2 regions of the Staphylococcus equorum genome follow, and region 2 is predicted to be linked to the other one. Evidence: predicted binding sites of a transcription regulator. Region 2 holds the regulator's gene; the other holds the start of a gene.
What was found. Region 2 encodes Rex, which represses fermentation and respiration genes when NADH is low (regulators of the CRP and FNR family bind a similar motif). Its sites were predicted from a motif close to TTGTGAAATATTTCACAA; they were not measured.
Positions count from the first base shown of each region.

Region 1: a site for Rex is predicted at 2,287-2,304, ahead of PYW44_RS02820 (nitrate/nitrite transporter). Genes of this name have one in related genera too.

Region 1 is NZ_CP118982.1:621,661-627,198, reverse strand. It holds gene PYW44_RS02830 (MarR family winged helix-turn-helix transcriptional regulator) at 1-42, shown strand, start outside; gene PYW44_RS02825 (Hsp20/alpha crystallin family protein) at 419-853, shown strand; gene PYW44_RS02820 (nitrate/nitrite transporter) at 934-2,100, opposite strand; gene nreC (nitrate respiration regulation response regulator NreC) at 2,485-3,138, opposite strand; gene PYW44_RS02810 (sensor histidine kinase) at 3,160-4,194, opposite strand; gene nreA (nitrate respiration regulation accessory nitrate sensor NreA) at 4,203-4,655, opposite strand; gene narI (respiratory nitrate reductase subunit gamma) at 4,670-5,347, opposite strand; gene narJ (nitrate reductase molybdenum cofactor assembly chaperone) at 5,340-5,538, opposite strand, start outside.
Region 2 is NZ_CP118982.1:947,972-953,509, forward strand. It holds gene PYW44_RS04475 (VOC family protein) at 1-196, shown strand, start outside; gene PYW44_RS04480 (ABC-F family ATP-binding cassette domain-containing protein) at 629-2,557, opposite strand; gene PYW44_RS04485 (redox-sensing transcriptional repressor Rex) at 2,702-3,349, shown strand; gene PYW44_RS04490 (YeeE/YedE family protein) at 3,568-4,659, shown strand; gene PYW44_RS04495 (sulfurtransferase TusA family protein) at 4,683-4,910, shown strand; gene PYW44_RS04500 (LacI family DNA-binding transcriptional regulator) at 5,054-5,538, shown strand, end outside.

The DNA of each region.
Region 1 (5,538 bases), 330 kb from region 2:
TTGCAAAAATTTGTAAATAAACATTTCTCGAAAGATATTTAAATCATATGGGGTTTGTTGAGGTTAAATGGGACAATGTAATACATACATAACATTTTTATCTTCGACTCACCTCTTTTTAATCCTACTTACTACAATACCCACTTACTTACTTTACTCCTGAAACTTATCTATCCAACGCTTGTTATAAAGCATTCTCTACATCTTAACGTTTCATTTTAAAATGTTTCAACTTTCATGCTAAAATAATGTGAATACAATGATTAATAGTTTGACTTTGATTTTCTTTGACTATTTTATTATAATGTATTTGTAAGGTAAACTAAGTGTTTACCTTAATTTTATACTTTTTATAACTTAAACTTCAATTCCATTCGATTAAATATAATAATTAAACTACGCTGAGGAGAGATGTAGCATGACTTTTGAAAATAAAAATTTTAACAATCCGTTTATCGATGTAAATCCAGGTGATTTATTCAGAGATTTTGGAAAACAAATTTTCGAACAATTTCCTGGCAATGAGAGTATTAAATCAGATATTAAAGAATTAGACAACGCCTATATCGTTGAAGCTGAACTTCCAGGTATTAAAAAAGAAAATATTAGTTTAGAATTTGAAAATAATTTGCTAACGATTGAAGGTAAACAAATTGTCGAAGTTCAAGATGAAAACGACACTAAACGTGCAGTACACCAAGAACGTAACCATAGTGATTTGAGCCGCCAATTCCCATTTGAAAATGTTGATGATAGTAGTATCAAAGCTTCTTATGAAAATGGCCTACTCACTGTAACGTTGCCTAAAAAAGAGCAAAAAGAACAACCAAAATCAAACATCAAAATAGACTAAATATTCATAGATAATAAATAGCGCTACATTTCCAATTTATGGTAATGTAGCGCTATTTGTTTTCTTATTTTTTTCTATATTTAAGAAATCAGTCTCAAATTGTCTTTTTTTACGATATGTAGCATGGTAATGATGCCAAAAACACCAAAGAATGCTAAAAATATAAATGCTAAATGGCTTGTACCAGTCATCATTGTGACATAAGATATGACAATTGGAGGGAAGAAACCACCAAGTCCGCCCATCATTGAAACAATACCATTCGCTGCTCCTGATTCTTTAGCAAAATAGAATGGAACGAGTTTGAACACGAGACCATTACCAGTACCTGCACATATACTAATAAGTAAACAACCGATTGTAAACAATAATATATGACTTGAAAACCCTAAAATAATTGCACCTATAATCATAAATACAAAATCTATCATTAATAAAATAACTGCATTAAATTTATCTCCTAAAATCCCACCTAATGGCCTTAAAAAAGTGGCTAACGCGATAAAGATACCAGATCTAATACCAGCATCTACTTCACTTATACCAAAGTTTTGAACTAAAAAATTCGGTAAAAATAATCCAAACGCTACAAAAGCACCAAATGTAATAAAATACCATAATGATAAATAATAAAGCTTAAGATCTTTCATTAATTTTTTAGACTGCTTAACTAGTGGCACCTTTATTTTTTTCTCATTCGCATCACCCAGAAGAAACATTAAAATTGCAAATAAGACAATAACAATCAAATAGCCTCTAACTGTCGTTTGCCATCCAATCATACCTGCAATAACTGGAGCTAAAAATGAAGAAATTGCAGTACCAATGTTCCCCATACCATATATTCCATTAGCAAGTCCTACTCTTTCTTTAGGAAAATATTTAGGAATTGATGTGACACCGACTGAGAAAATTGCGCCCCCAACACCTAAGAAGAAACCAGAAGCCATTAACATGCCCGGCGTTTGGGCTTGGCTTAAAAAGTAAATAGGAAATAATAGAATAATAAAGCTACAGAAAAACACCCATTTAGCACCAATAATATTAGTTAAATATCCAAATGGCACTCTTAAAATAGAACCCAATATAACGGGTATTGCTAAAATAATTGAAAGTTGATTCCCCGTGATATTAATATCTTGGGAGATAAAAGGCATTAATGGAGATATAATACTCCATGCCATAAATCCAACTACAAGACTTAGCGTTTGTAAGCTAAGTTGGAAACCACCACTTGCTTTGTTCATTCATTTCACCTTCATTTTCATCTATTTAATTTCAATGATTAAATAGCCAGTATTTCGCAGTTACTCTATAATTAAAAAATATGGATATTATTTAATATTTATGAAAGTTAAAACTGGTGTAATATAAGCGAATTGAAAATTGCTTTTTGTTTACAAAATACTAGCTACACTTTCATTTTATGTTTATTGTGAAAAAATTAACATAAGGATTATCCCTTAAGTTAATGTGTGGTTTCCCCTATATTCATCAACCATTATTATTACTTTATATTTTGGTTTCACAGCACAGTAAAAAAATCTTTTATAAAAAAAGTTAGCACGAAAAAATGACTGAATAGAACAATCATTTTTCGCGCTAACACTATATTGATGAATCTATCTGATTTAAAAGTCGACTAGTTTTTTCTTCATTGCATATTCAACTAATTCAGGTTTTGTTTTTAAGTCTAGTTTTTGCATGATATGTGTTTTATGTGCTTCCACCGTTTTGACAGAGACGAATAACTTTTGAGCGATGTCTTTATTGCCATATCCCTTTGCAATTAAAGGCAAAATCTCGATTTCTCTTTTAGATAAAATTTTAAATGGATCATTACTCGCTTGAGTATCTTGAAACGAATTGTTAACGAATTCGTTTACTAGCGATGTTGTGAGTTTCATATCTACGTAAGTTTCACCTTGGTAAACGGTTCTTATAGCCAATAAAAGCTGTTCATCTGGAGCATTTTTTAAAATGTAGCCTTTTGCGCCATTCCTTAATACATGAAATAAATATTCCTCATCGTCAAACATCGTTAATATCAATATCTTTGTTTCTGGAAAACTCTCAGATATCTTACTTGTTGCAATAAGCCCTGATTCACCCGGTGGCATGCTTAAGTCCATAATTAAAACATCTGGCTTGTATTCCATTACTTTCTGGTACGCTTCTACACCATCAGCTGCCGTCCCAACGACTTCCATATCTTCTTGATAGTTTAAAATCATAGAAAATCCTGTGCGCACAACAGCATGATCATCTGCTATCACTATTCTCAAAATTAATTTCTCCTTATTCCCTTATATTGGAACTTCTAATGTAACGATAGTACCTCTATCAATCTGTGTATCTATACTTACTTCTGCATTAACGAGTTCTGCGCGTTCATTCATACCATAAAGTCCTAACCCGGTACCTTGTGGTTGATCTGTTTTAATAAAGCCTTTGCCTCTATCTATAATTTCTGCAATTAATTTATAGTCGTTTACATGCAAATCAATATCAACAGTATCTACACCAGCATATTTTATTGCGTTAAACAATGCCTCTTGAACAACACGATATACGACTGTTTCAATCTCACTATCAAAGCGATGTGAAGCTAGATTAGAGTGATATTCTATGCGTATGCCATAATTGGCTTCAACTTGTTTGAAATAGGTTTTAAATGCTGCATCTAAACCTAGATCATCCAAGGATGACGGCCGCAATTCAACAGATAAATTACGAATATCATCTATCAATTTGGACATTAATCCTTCTATTCGCTTAGAATTATCTACCAAAGTTTGCATTTCTCTATGGTATTTCAGCAGCCGTAATTCCACATCGATGTTTAACATTTCTTGTACGAGACTGTCATGCAATTCACGTGATATTCTTTTTCTTTCATTTTCTTGTGCAGATATCGTTTTTTGCATCATTTTTCGCTGATACATCTTGTCATGACGCTCTATTTGAGGTGAAACATTTTGTAATGTAAATGCTTTAATATCTTTTGTTTCATCAATAGTTTGATATGTCGCTGTAAAAGGTTCAACTTTACCACGCGTCGTTTTCATAAATACTTGAAAACTTGTATTTCCAACTGAATCAGCTTCTAAAAAGCAATTTGTACATGATTGTAAATCATATTCATTTGTATACCCATCACAGCGACTACATATCGTATTAGTCATTTCTTGGTAGTCATTATCCGGTGAAATAATATCATGCGCTGCTTTATTCATCGCTATCACTTGACCATATTTATCAACAAATACTATTTTTTCAGTTGTATTATTAAAATATTGAACTAACAATTGGTCTATATTTTCCACTTGATTCGTTTTCATAAAATCACCTAGTCTTCTTCATTAAAAACACCCAATTTATTTACGATTGAAATAGAGTGACATGTTTGAGGTAGTGGTCTATTATTTCTTTGACCTAATAATAGCACACCATAAACGTAATTTTCATACCATAATGGTATTGCCATCACTGCTGTTAGCCGTTCACATAATATTATTGGATATTTGTGTTTTTCGCTCGGTAAGAGAAATTGATTGATATCTTCTATCACCATTCGCTTACCTGTTTTCATCACATTTCCTGCAATCCCTTTACCTATTCTAAGCACAATAAGTTTATAGCGAGAATTGGTACTTCCAGATACATAATTCCATTTTATCGGTGACAATTGGTTTTCATCTTTGTAAAATGCCAATCCTGCAAAATCAAAACCTTCTTCAATACGTAGCGTGTCTAAAACGGCTTGATAATTCACTTGTTCATTAAAAGATAATAGGCTCAATCTTTCGCCTCCATTCACACTTTATGCTTTCGATAAATAATGTAACTACGGCTCACATAAGTTAGTGGTACACTCCACACATGAACTAATCTAGTAAACGGCCAAAAAGCCATAATCACAAATCCTAGAAGTATATGCATCTTAAACGCGAGTGGTACATGCGTCATTAATGTAGCATCAGGTGAAAACATAAATAGTTGTCTAAACCATATTGAAATTGTCTCTCTATAATCAAATGTTGGTATCGTTGCATTTGTTACTAAAGTAGCATAGCAGCCCATAAAAACAATAATTAGAAGTAAAAAATTCACAATAATATCTGAGGCAGAACTCAATTTTCTAATGTTCTTTTTAGTTACACGGCGTGCGGTTAGCAACAACATACCTATCATAGTTATTATACCAAATATACTCCCAATATACACTGCTCCTATATGATACAAGTGATCATTAACACCGACTGCTGATAACCAAGATGCAGGTATAACTAAGCCTACAAAATGCCCCATAGCTACGGGAATTATGCCTAAATGGAACATGAGACTGCCCCATTTCAATTGTTTCTTTTCAATAAATTCACTAGATTTAGCAGTCCATGAAAATTTATCAAATTTATATCGTGCGATGTGCCCAATTAAAAAAATAGCTACGCAAAGATAAGGTACAATCACCCATAGAAATTGATTAAACATTTGTCTTCACCTCTGATACAGGTTCGATGCACGCTTTCAAAGTAGCTCTTAATCCTTTGATTAAGTAATAATATGGGCTATCTTTTTCTTTTAATTGTTGTGCCATCGCATAAGTACCATCTTCAATAATCATGATGATAAATTCAATATTTCCTTGTGCGCGTGAATCATTTTGCCATTGTGCGACATAT
Region 2 (5,538 bases):
TAATAGTGGTGCGATTGTGGCTTTCACTTTTGATTATTCAAATGAAGCGGACAAACAGCAAGCAAAAGCTTTTTTTAATAAAGCAATAGAAGGTGGATGTGAAGCTACGATGCCATTAGATAAGACAGAGTGGTCTGAACTATATGGTATGTTTAATGATCCATTTGGTGTGACTTGGATGATCAATGCAGAATAAATTATAAAAAGCTAAGGCTGAGACATGTAATTATGTCCCAGCTTTAGCTTTTTGATTAATTGGTTTTTGAGATGAAAGATTTTGCACGTTTATAGATTTGTTCTGGAAATTGCATAATGCGTAACAACTTTGACATGATTACATAGGTAAAAAATGAAATCAGTTGAACATTATAGTTTATACAGAATGTCAATAGGGAACGTGCGTACTTATCAACAAATAGTGCATAACTTGTGGATAAGTGGTGGTTATGTGTGTGGATATAGGTTAATATCTGAAAATTGAAAACGATAATAGTTACATATTACTTGTGGACAACTAGGATAACTCTGTGGATAGCTATTGTAACAGTAATGGTATTGTGAATAGAATGAGCATAAAAAAAGAGCTAAAGTAGAAAATTTTACTTTAGCTCAATTGCACTTATAGCGATTATATTAACAATTCTTGTAATTCTGCCCATTCATCCATAACTTGTTCTAATTTTTGTTCGGCTATTTCTTTTTCAATTGCTAAATCATTTGCCTTTTCTGGATTAGAATACACATCAGGCTGTGTGAGTTGTTCGTTTATATTATTTATTTCTTGTTCATATATTTCAATATTTGTTTCACATTGTTCTATTTTACGTTCAACTTGTCGTTGCTCTCGTTTTTGTTGTTTTTGGTCAACGTAATTATGATTTTGTGATGCACTTACTTCTGTTTTTGTAGGGTTATCCAATTCTTTTTTCGCTTGAATCGCTGCTTTTTCTTCTAATTTTTCAATGTAATACTGATAATCACCTAAATACATTGTTCCACCAGTAGTGTCCAAATCATAAACTTTATTTGCAAGTTCGTTTATAAAATAGCGATCATGTGACACAAATAAAATTGTGCCTTTAAAATCTGACAATGCTTGTTCAAGCATCTCTTTAGAGTCTATGTCTAGATGGTTAGTTGGTTCATCTAAAATAAGTACATTGTTACGCTCTAGCATCAGTAGAGCAAGTTGAAGACGCGCTTTTTCTCCACCAGACAAGTCATTGATGATTTTTTTGACATCATCTTGTACAAATAAGAAACGACCTAAGACAGCTCGAATATCTTTTTCATTCATTGTTGGATATTGGTCCCATAAATAATCAAGGATTGTTTTGTTTGATTTAAATTCAGCTTGTTTTTGATCGTAATAACCAACTTTTAAATTTGCACCTGTAGTAATTTCTCCACTAATCTTTTGTTGGAGACCGGCGACTGTTTTGATTAAAGTAGACTTCCCAATACCATTAGGACCAATGATTGCAATATGGTCTCCCTTCGTGGCTTCGATATTAATGCCTTTTGTTATGGCTTCCTCATATCCAATTTCTAGATTTTTAATATGAAATACATCGTTTCCAGTATTTCTATCAAAATCGAATTGGATATTGGCGCTTTTAGCATCAATCATAGGTTTGTTAACTCTTTCCATTTTTTCCAACATTTTCCTTCGGCTTTTTGCCATGCCCGTAGTTGAAGCACGAGCGATGTTTTTCTCTACAAATGTTTCAAGTTTTTTAATTTCAGCTTGTTGACTTTCATATTCTTGCATACGTTTTTCATAATATTTATCTCTTTGCTCTATAAATTGTCCATAGTTACCTACGTAATGTTGTACATCGCCGAGCGCAACGTCATAAATTTGATTGACAATTTTATCTAAGAAATATCTATCGTGACTGATAATGACGATAGCGCCTTTGAAATAATTAAGATAACTTTCCAACCATTGCGTTGTTTCCATATCTAAATGGTTTGTAGGTTCATCAAGTAATAGTAAATCAGGTTCGCTAAGTAACATTTGGGCTAAAGATAACCTAGTCTTTTGACCGCCACTAAAATCATTAATAGGACGATTAAAATCCGCTTCACTAAAATTCAAACCGTGTAGTACAGTTTTAATCTTACTTTCATATTGATAACCTTCTTGTTGTTCAAATTGATTAGATAAAGACTCATAGCGATCGATGTGTGTCTTATATGACTCAGTATCATATTCATCAGCATGTTGCGCTAACCAGTCCGTCTCAAATTTCATTTCTAATTCTAATTTTTTCATACTTTCAAATGGTTTCGACATTTCATCAAAAACAGTTTGATTCGTATTTAAAGTCATTTGTTGTGTTAGATAACCAAGCTTGAGATTTTTGCTTTTTGAAACTTGACCGCTATCATATGTCTCGACGCCAGCAATGATTTTCATTAAAGTAGATTTTCCGGCACCATTACGTCCAACGATACCAATACGTTCACCAGTTTTAACTTCAAAATCTACATTATTAAAAATATCTTCTCCGTCGAATGATTTAGTTAAGTCATTGAGTTGTAATAATATCATCCGATTTGCACCTCTCTATTCATTATCATTCTACAGTATTCAACGCGTGGTTAAAACTATCATTGTTTATTTTTATTATTCAATAATGTATAATGTTGTAGTGATTATAAGATAAATCAGCAATAGATAATGAAATAGGGGGACATGGTCTTGGCTAATCAAAGCGAAAAGATTCCTCGTGCCACATTGAAACGTTTACCGTTGTATTATAGATTCGTCAATACTTTGAAATCTAAAGGCATAGATAGAGTTAATTCAAAAACTATAAGTGAGGGTTTGAACATTGATTCTGCAACGATTCGTCGTGATTTTTCATATTTTGGTGAATTAGGCAAGAAAGGCTATGGCTATAATATAGATAGCTTATTACATTTTTTTAAAAATGAGATAAGTGAAAATGACGAGATAAAAATTGCAATTGTAGGTGTTGGGAATTTAGGGAAAGCATTATTAACATACAACTTCTCAATACATGATGAGATGACAATAACGGAAGCTTTTGATATACGAGATGAAATTATAGGGACGCAAATAGGGAAAGTAACAGTCAGTCCGTTTGATAAAATTACGGATATATTAGCACAAGAACATATTGATGTAGTGATTTTAACTACACCTGAAGAAGTAGCGCAGCACGTTGCTGATACTTTAGTAAAAACAGGTGTAAAAGGTATTTTGAACTTTACACCAAGTCGTGTTCTGACACCATCGGATGTTCAAGTACATCATATTGACTTGGGTATTGAATTACAATCTTTACTATTCTTTATGAAAAATTATAGTAACAAATAAAGCGTATGAAAATAGGCTAGCTTTTTTATTTACACGAGATACACGTTAAGTGGTGAGTGTTTAAAAAAGCTAGTTTTTGTATTTAGTTATACGATTACTAACAACTACAGTTATTTTCACAATTAACACTTTATAAAATATAAGCAAATGGGCTTGATATTTAATGAAAAGTTTAATATGATAAATCATATTGATTTTATCGGGAAAGAGGTAATAATATGACGTGGTTAGTAATCAGTGGACTAATCGTTGGTGCGCTTTTAGGCTTTGTTATGCAAAGAACGCGATTTTGTTTAGCTGGTGGATTTAGAGATATGTACGTTCAAAAAAGCAATAAAATGTTTTATGCATTGTTAATTGCAATTTCCGTACAAAGTATTGGGTTATTAATTTTAACATCAACAGGCTTAGTAGAAATTCCAGAATCTACGTATCCAATTATTGGAACTGTAATAGGTTCATTTATATTTGGTATTGGTATTATTTTATCTGGAGGTTGTGCTACAGGTACGTGGTATAGAGCTGGAGAAGGTTTAATAGGTAGCTGGATGGCACTTATTGCCTATGGTTTCACTGCAGCGGCAACAAAGTTTGGTTTGCTGTTACCATTAATGAATGGTGTGAACAAACCGACAAATGTAAATTCAAGTATGGCACAAACGACAGGTATACCAACATGGGTTTGGGTCGCGTTACTTACAATCATCACGATTCTTCTTGTTGTAAAAACGTTACGTAAACCAAAACCTAAATTTGCTATACCAAAATTAAAGCAAAAATATACAGGTATAAGACATTATTTATTCGAGAAAAAATATCACCCATTTGTTGCAGCAATTGCTGTTGGGCTAATTGCTTTAATCGCGTGGCCTGTAAGTGAATCAACAGGAAGAATGTATGGACTTGGTATTACAACACCATCTGCAAATATAGTTCAGTTTTTTGTAACTGGTGACTTGAAATTGATAGACTGGGGTGTATTCCTTGTTCTAGGTATATTCGTTGGTTCTTATATTGCTGCGAAAGGTGCTAAAGAATTCAAATGGAGAATGCCTGATAAAAAGACAATACGTAATAGTGTTATCGGTGGCGTATGTATGGGATTTGGCGCTTCTGTAGCTGGCGGTTGTTCAATAGGTAACGGTTTAGTAGAAACTGCAACGATGTCATGGAAAGGTTGGATTGCACTTGCGTCTATGATTTTAGGAGCTTGGTTTATGAGTTACTTTATATTTATAAAACCAATGAAAAAAGCGCAACGCCAACAAACTAGTGAAAATACGATTTCAACACAAACACAAACGACTTAATTATATTAGGGAGGAATTTAATTATGGTACATGAATTAGGAACGGTAGGAATGGTTTGCCCATTTCCATTAATAGAAGCACAAAAAAAAATGGATACAATGAATAACGGTGAAGAATTGAAAATAGACTTTGACTGTACTCAGGCAACAGAGGCACTACCTAATTGGGCAGCTGAAAAAGGATATCCGATAACAAACTATGAACAATTAGATGATGCTTCTTGGACGATTACAATTCAAAAAGCTGAATAAGTGAAAGACCAACCAACTTGCTATTATTAGGTTTAAACACCTAAGGTATCAGGTTGGTTTTTATTTTAAATAGTATTTAAAGCGATTGCAATATGATAGAATTAATCATATTGAGAATAGCTTATTGATGAGAGTGAGAGAATATGAAAAATATATCTGATATTGCAAAAATTGCTGGCGTATCAAAGAGTACAGTTTCAAGATATCTTAATAATGGCTCGGTAAGTTTAAAAACTAAGCAAAAGTTGGATAAAATCATTCAAGAAAATGATTACCAACCAAATCAGTTTGCCCAAAGTCTGCGAGCGCATAGAACCAATATGATAGGTGCGATTATACCTAGAATGAACTCTTACGCAGTAGATGAAACAATCAAAGGCGTGAAGACAGTTTGTGATGATTTGAACTATAGATTATTGCTTAATTATACAAATATCGATACAGAACTGGAAATTGATGCATTAGAAACATTTTATAGAAGTAAAGTCGATGGAATTATATTAATGGCTACAGAAATTACAGATAGACATATTGAAGTGATTAATAAAATTGATGTCCCTGTTATTATCGTCGGTCAAGAACATAAGGACTTGCACTGTATTATCCATAATGATTTTCATGCAGGTTA